Linked DNA regions of Geothrix sp. 21YS21S-2. The protein of the gene in region 1 interacts with the protein of each later gene in a pairwise test. Links are inferred from orthologs where the notes say so. Each region holds a gene or a part of one and is shown in the gene's direction. Other genes may lie near its edges. The genes, in order: rplL and dnaE.

What was found.
Region 2: the proteins of rplL (region 1) and dnaE interact in binary tests that used the Escherichia coli proteins (3 or more experiments, as listed by UniProt). The link is inferred for Geothrix sp. 21YS21S-2 from one-to-one orthologs.

The regions. Positions count from the first base shown.
Region 1 is NZ_CP132910.1:3,034,074-3,037,038, reverse strand. The notes cover bases 219-2,965. They hold rplL (50S ribosomal protein L7/L12), read left to right. Parts: upstream 219-1,276; coding sequence 1,277-1,654; downstream 1,655-2,965. Other genes in these bases: rpoB (DNA-directed RNA polymerase subunit beta), read left to right, coding at 1,992-2,965; rplJ (50S ribosomal protein L10), read left to right, coding at 714-1,217; rplA (50S ribosomal protein L1), read left to right, coding at 219-704. In the rest of the region: more of rplA, read left to right, coding at 15-218. UniProt on the Escherichia coli protein: The binding site for several of the GTPase factors involved in protein synthesis (IF-2, EF-Tu, EF-G and RF3). Is thus essential for accurate translation.
Region 2 is NZ_CP132910.1:2,376,074-2,380,477, reverse strand. The notes cover bases 91-4,276. They hold dnaE (DNA polymerase III subunit alpha), read left to right. Parts: upstream 91-467; coding sequence 468-4,076; downstream 4,077-4,276. Other genes in these bases: pepF (oligoendopeptidase F), read left to right, coding at 4,090-4,276; RAH40_RS10505 (hypothetical protein), read right to left, coding at 91-325. Also shown: more of RAH40_RS10505, read right to left, coding at 1-90; more of pepF, read left to right, coding at 4,277-4,404. UniProt on the Escherichia coli protein: DNA polymerase III is a complex, multichain enzyme responsible for most of the replicative synthesis in bacteria. This DNA polymerase also exhibits 3' to 5' exonuclease activity. The alpha chain is the DNA polymerase catalytic subunit.

The DNA.
Region 1 (2,965 bases):
GAGCAGGAGTTAATATGGCAAAACCTGGAAAGAAGTACCAGGCTGCCGCCTCCAAGATCGAAGATCGCCCCTACGACCTCGTTGAGGCCCTCGGCGTGATCACGGACCTGGCGTTCGCCAAGTTCGATGAGACCGTGGAAGTGCACATGAGGCTCGGCGTCGACCCCCGTCACGCGGACCAGATGGTCCGTGGAACGATTGTCCTGCCCCACGGCACGGGCAAGACCATGCGGGTGGCCGTCATCGCCACGGGCGAAAAGATCAAGGATGCGGAAGCCGCCGGTGCGGATATCGTGGGCGGGGACGATCTCGTGGAGCGCATCGCGGGGGGTTTCCTGGAATTCGACGCCCTCGTCGCCACCCCGGACATGATGAAGGGCGTGGGACGTCTCGGCAAGGTGCTGGGTCCCCGCGGCCTCATGCCCAACCCCAAGACGGGCACTGTGACCTTCGACGTGGCCAAGGCCATCAAGGAGATCAAGGCCGGCAAGGTCGAGTATCGTGTCGACAAGACGGGCATCATCCATGCGGGCGTCGGCAAGGTCTCCTTCGGAGTTGAAAAGCTCAAGGAGAACGCCAAGGCCCTCATCGATGCCGTCCACAAGGCCAAGCCGTCCGCTGCGAAGGGCAAATATGTGAAGGCTATCCACATGGCCTCCACCATGGGCCCCAGCATCTCCGTCGCCCACGTTGTGGAAAAGTAGGAGCGGACCATGGAACGCGAACAGAAACGCACCGAAGTGGCCCAGCTCAAGGGGACGTTCTCCACGGCCAAGTCCGCCGTCGTCCTTGGGTTCAAAGGCCTTACCGTCGTCAAGGACACCACCTTCCGGAAGTCCATCCGGGAGAGCAAGGCCCAGTACCGGGTTTCCAAGAACACGCTGCTCAAGCTGGCGGTGAAGGAAACCCAGTTCGATAGCCTGTCCGAACACTTCAAGGGCGCCACCGCCGTCGCCACCACGGAAAATGACGTGGTCGCCCTGGCCAAGGCCGTCCATAACTTCCTGAAGGACAACCCCGCAGCCAACCTCAAGGGCGCGATCCTTGACGGCAAGGCCGTGACCCCGGCGGAATTCAAGATCATCGCCGAGCTCCCGTCCCGCGACGTCCTCATTGGCAAGCTGCTCTACCTCATGATGTACCCCATCTCCGGCATCGCAGTGGCTCTGGAGGCGATCCGCAAGCAGAAGGAAGACGTGGCGCCTGCGGCCGAATAGGCTCCTGCCAGATCCCGTCTCCACCCACCCCGAAACCAATCATTTGAGAGGAGAACTACATGGCTCTCACCGCTGATATGTTGATCAAGGAAATCGAAACCATGACCGTCCTCGACCTGGCCAACCTGGTCAAGGCCCTCGAGGAGCGCTTCGGCGTTTCCGCCGCCGCTGTCGCCGCCCCCGCGGGCGGTGGCGCCGCCGCTGCGGCCCCCGTCGAAGAGCAGACCGAGTTCAATGTCGAGCTGCTCGAAGCCGGCGCCCAGAAGCTGAACGTCATCAAGGCGGTCCGCGAGATCGTGACCGGCCTGGGCCTCAAGGAAGCCAAGGACATGGTCGACGGCGCTCCCAAGGTCGTCAAGGAAGGCGTGTCCAAGGACGAAGCCGCCAAGATCAAGGAAAAGCTCGAAGCCGCCGGCGCCAAGGTCGCGATCAAGTAAAAAGCCGACCGGCCGCGTCAAACCCGAAGCGCGAGGTGTCTTTGTACACCTTGCGCTTTGTGGTTTGTGAAAAAGTGGTATGCTTATTTCTTGCCCCCGGACCCGCGTCCGGGCATTTCGATCCCAGCCACCACAAAGGGCCCCGGTTGCCTCATTTTCCGTGTGCCAGAACATCGCGATCCTCAGGGTCAGCTTCCGCCGGTGACGGCGGGTGGCTGACCCCAGGTCCGTCGCATGTCGCGTGTTCGGTGGGCCTGGATCGAGACTTCTCGTCCGACCTCTCCATGTTTTCCCGACGGTCCCTCAAGGCCTGCGCGGGTGTCTTCCGGAGTGAACCATGAGCGTTCAACAGAACATCTACCGCCAGCGTGTGCAGTTCTCGAAAATCCGCTCCCTGGTTCCAATCCCGAACCTGATCGACATCCAGAAGCGCAGCTACGACGAGTTCCTGCAGATGAACCTGCTCCACTCGGAGCGGGAAGGCCGCGGCCTCAAGTCCGTCTTCGAGTCCATGTTCCCCGTGCACAACGGCAAGAACCCCGACGGCGGCGACGCGAGCCTCGAGGTGGAGTTCGTCGACTACACCGTGGGCCACTGGGCCTGCAAGTGCGGCAAGAACGAGGGCCTCGAGCACCTGCGCACCACCTGCAAGAGCTGCGGCCACCACATCGTGACGGACCACCCGAAGGACCCCACGGTGGACTGCCCCAAGTGCGGCACCCGCAACAAGAACCAGGCGAAGATCTGCGACGTGTGCAGTGAGCCCGTGGGCCTGCACCAGAAGATGCGCATGGAAGAGTGCGTGGAGCGCGGCGCCACCATGGCCTCGCCCCTGAAGATCCGGGTGCGCCTCAACCAGTTCGACAAGGACGAGAAGGGCAACCGGCGCTACAAGCAGAGCCAGGAGTCCGAGGTCTACTTCGGCGACCTCCCGACCATGACCGACCGCGGCACCTTCGTCATCAACGGCACCGAGCGCGTCATCGTCTCCCAGCTGCACCGCAGCCCCGGGGTGTTCTTCGCCATCAGCAACGACAAGGCCCTCTACAGCGCCCAGGTGATCCCCTACCGCGGCAGCTGGATCGAGTTCGAGCTCGACACCAAGGGCCTCCTCTACGCCCGCATCGACCGCAAGCGCAAGTTCCTGGGCTCCACGTTCCTGCGCGCGCTGGGCCTGTTCGACGAGCGGCTCGCGGACAACCAGTCCATGCTGGCCCACTTCTACACGGCGCAGCGCTTCACCCTGAAGGGCGCCGTCGTCTACCTCCAGCCCAGCGAGCTCCTCGTGGGCCAGAAGGCGATCGAGGACAT
Region 2 (4,404 bases), 660 kb from region 1 along the record:
CCACCACCCCGGCCTCCACCACCACCGAGACCACCTGGAAGCGGCGCCGCCAGGGGCGGGGCAGGACGTAGCTGATCGTGGCGTGGGCCGCGACGTTGAGGATGCAGAGCCGGGTGATGGTCCTGGCGCTGGGGTGGCGGGGCAGGAGGGGGTTGCGCTCGTAGCGGTTCCCGTCCTCGATCTGGCGGCTCTGGCTGCAGTCCATGGCCACCATGGCCACGTAGGAGAGTTCCCAGGCGGTGTCGGACTTGGACCAGGGGTCCGCGGCCCGGCAGGGCATGCCCAGGCAGAGGGCCGCCAGGCCCCAGGTGAGGCTTTTCAACATGGATCACGACCCTCCGGCTACTGGCGTGAGCCACAATATGAGTTATTAATTCATCGCGGCAAGCCCCGCGCCCGCTCGTTCACAACTGCAACACCCCAGCAACTTTCCCCAACCCGCCCCAGGCTTGCGACAATGGCCCCCTATGACCTTCGCGCATCTCCACCTCCACACCGAGTACTCCCTCCTCGACGGCCTGACCCGCATCCCCGACCTCGTCAAGAAATGCAGGGCGACCGGCATGAACTCGGTGGCCGTCACCGACCACGGCAACATGTTCGGCATGATGAAGCTCTTCGACGCCTGCGAGAAGACGGCGGACAAGGACGGCAACTGGGCCGTCAAGCCCATCCTCGGCTGCGAGGTGTACGTGGCCCCCCGGTCCCGGCACGACCGCAAGCTCGACAACAACGCCCTGAACGCCGAGGGCCTGGAGGACTGCCTGGACCCCTCCGGCCAGCGGGACGCGGGCTACCACCTGGTGCTCCTGGCCAAGAACCCCGTGGGCTTCCGCAACCTGTCCAACCTGGTCTCCAAGGGCTTCACCGAGGGCTTCTACTACAAGCCCCGGGTGGACAAGGACCTGCTGCGGGAGAACAGCGAGGGCCTCATCGCCCTCACGGCCTGCCTGGGCGGCGAGGTGCAGGCCCGCCTCCTCTCCGGCAACATCGACGCCGCCGAGCGCGTCGCCCGGGACTACCAGAGCATCTTCGGCGAGGACTTCTACCTGGAGATCCAGGACCAGGGCTTCGAGGCGGAGCGCCTGATCATCCCCAGCCAGTTCGAGCTCTCGAAGCGCACCGGGATCCCCCTGGTGGCCACCAATGACGCCCACTACCTCAACCACGACGACGCGGACCTCCACGACACGCTCCTGTGCATCGGCACCAAGCGGTTCAAGAGCGAGCCCAAGCGCATGCGCTTCTCCACCGACCAGTTCTACGTGAAGTCGCCCGAGGAGATGGCCGCCGTCTTCCCCGGCCACCCCGAGCTGCTCGAGCGCACCCTGGAGATCGCCTCCAAGATCGACCTCTTCCCCATCACCCGCAAGCCCATCACCCCGCAGTTCCCCGTGCCCTCGGGCCACACCCTGGAGAGCTACTTCGTGGAGGTGGCCCGCGAGACCTTCGAGGAGCGGCTCAAGGAGTGCCAGGTGCTCTGGCAGGCCGGGGCCCTCAAGCACTCCGAGGAGAAGTACCGCGCCCGGCTCGAGTTCGAGCTGGACACCGTCCTGAAGATGGGCTTTCCCGGCTACTTCCTCCTGGTATGGGACTTCATCCGCAAGGCCCGCGAGATGGGCGTGCCCGTGGGCCCGGGCCGCGGCAGCGCCGCCGGCAGCATCGTGGCCTGGTCCATGCACATCACCGACATCGACCCCATGCAGTACGACCTGCTCTTCGAGCGGTTCCTGAACCCCGAGCGCATCTCCATGCCCGACGTGGACATCGACTTCTGCCGGGACGGGCGCCAGAAGGTCATCGACTACGTCACCGAGGCCTACGGCAAGGACCGCGTCAGCAACATCGTCACCATCAACCAGCTCAAGACCAAGGCCGTCATCAAGGACGTGGCGCGGGTCTTCGAGAAGGACTTCGCCTTCGCCAACAACCTCACCAAGCTCGTGCCCCAGGAGCCCGGAAAGCCCATCACCGTGGCCATGGCCCTGGAGCAGAGCGACAAGCTGCGCGAACTCTACGAATCCGAACCCGAGGTGAAGAACATCCTGGACATCTCCGCGCGCCTGGAGGGCCTCGCCCGCAACACCGGCGTCCACGCCGCCGGCGTGATCATCGCCCCCGACGACCTCACCCGCTTCGCCCCGCTCAGCCGGGACAAGGACGGCAAGGTGATGGTGCAGTACACCATGGTCGAGGCCGAGCGCGCCGGGCTCCTGAAGATGGACTTCCTGGGCCTGGAGACCCTCACCCAGATCGCCAAGACCCAGGGCTACATCGAGCGCACCCAGGGCCATCCCGTGGACATGACCCTCATCCGCACCTTCGACGACCGGAAGACCTTCGACCTGTTCAGCCAGGGGGACACCGACGGCATCTTCCAGTTCGAGTCCGGCGGCATGAAGTCGCTCCTGGCCAAGCTGCGCCCGGACCGCTTCGACGACCTCATCGCCCTCAACGCCCTCTTCCGCCCCGGCCCCCTGGGCGCGGGCATGGGCGACACCTACGTGAACCGCCGCCACGGCCGCGAGCCCGTGACCTACATGTTCCCCACCCTCGAGCCCATCCTCTCCCCCACCTACGGCGTGATCCTGTACCAGGAGCAGGTGATGCAGATCGCCAGCCTCATCGCCGGGTACTCCCTGGGCGAGGCCGACATGCTGCGGCGCGCCATGGGCAAGAAGGACAAGGAGAAGATGGCGAAGGAGAAGACCAAGTTCATCGAGCAGGGCGTGGTGCGCGGCTACGAGCGGGACAAGGTCTCCGAACTCTTCGATCTTATTGAATACTTTGCTGGCTACGGCTTCAACAAGAGCCATTCAGCGGCATATGCCCTGATTGCATACGAAACAGCCTACCTCAAAGCCAACTTCCGCACCGAGTTCATGGCCGGCCTCCTCTCCACCAAGGCCCAGCGCACCGACGACGTGGTGAAGTACATCCAGAACTGCAAGGAGATGGGCCTGGACGTGCTGGGCCCGGACATCAACGAGAGCCAGCTGGACTTCACCATCACCGGGCCCAACCAGATCCGCTTCGGCTTCGCCGCGGTCAAGGGCCTGGGCGAGGCCGCGCTGGAGGCCATCCTCGCCGCGCGCGCGGAGGAGGGGGGCTTCAAGGACTTCTTCCACGCCCTCAAGGCCACCGACCTCCAGAAGGCCAACCGCCGCGTGTGGGAGGCCCTCATCAAGGCAGGGGCCTTCGATTCCATGGAACCCAACCGCGCCGCCCTCATGGAGGGCCTGCCCTCGGCCATGGAGAACGCGGGGAAGGGGGGCCAGGACCTGGGGCTGGTATCGCTCTTCGACGAGGCCGAGATGGCCAGCCTCGCCGACAACTGGGCCGTGCCCGAGGACGTGGAGTTCTGGAGCCGCAAGGACCGCCTGCGCTACGAGCGGGAGTCCCTGGGCCTCTACGTGTCGGGCCACCCCCTGGAGGAGTTCAAGGACGCCATCAAGGTGCACACCGTGGGCACCATCGCCTCCCTGAAGGAGGCCGCCGCCGCCGGCAGGCACCGGGACCGGGACGAGGTGGCCATCGGCGTCATGGTGAGCAACGTCCAGTTCAAGACGAACCAGAAGGGCGAACCCTGGGCGATCCTCTACCTGGAGGACCTCACCGACAAGGTGGAGGCCCTGCTCATGGCCGGCAGCTACAACCCCGTGACCCGGAAGAGGGGCCGCCCCTTCGACCTGTACCGGCACCTGGCCCTGCCCGACGCCCTCCTGCGCGTCACCGGCGAGCTGAAGATCGAGACCACCGGCAACAACGGCGACGAGGACGAGGAGGAGCAGACCACCATCAAGCTCTTCGTGACCTCCCTGGAGCCCCTGGAGGACTTCCAGGGCAAGGGCTTCTCCGGCGCCCTGATCCGCCTGCCCAGGGGGGAGTACCCCAACCGCCTGGTGCCCCTCCTGCGCCTCTACCACGGCAACCTTCCCCTGCACCTGGAATACCGCGGCCCCCAGGGCATCCTCGCCCGCGTGAGGGCCAGCGGCGACCTCAATGTCCGCTTCGATCCCGACCTTTCCGAAAAGGTCGCCAAGGAAGCCGGATGCGCCCTGAGCTGGACCTACTGACAAGGAGTCCACCATGTTCCGAAGTACCCTTCCCCTGCTTGCCGGAGCCGTGATGATCGCAGGACAGCCCATACCCGACTTCTCCCAGACCGAGCGCGCCAAGGTGCCCGACGTGTACAAGTGGCGCGCCACGGACATGTACAAGAGCGACGCCGCCTGGCGCGCCGAGCTCGACGCCGTCAAGGCCCTCATCGCCGCCCTGGATCCCCTGGGCAAGGCCTGGACCACCGCCCCCAAGGCCATGGGCGACTTCATGGAGCGCCTGGACGAGGTGAACCTCCGCGGGGGCCGCCTGTACCGCTACGCCAGCCACCAGGGCGACATGGAC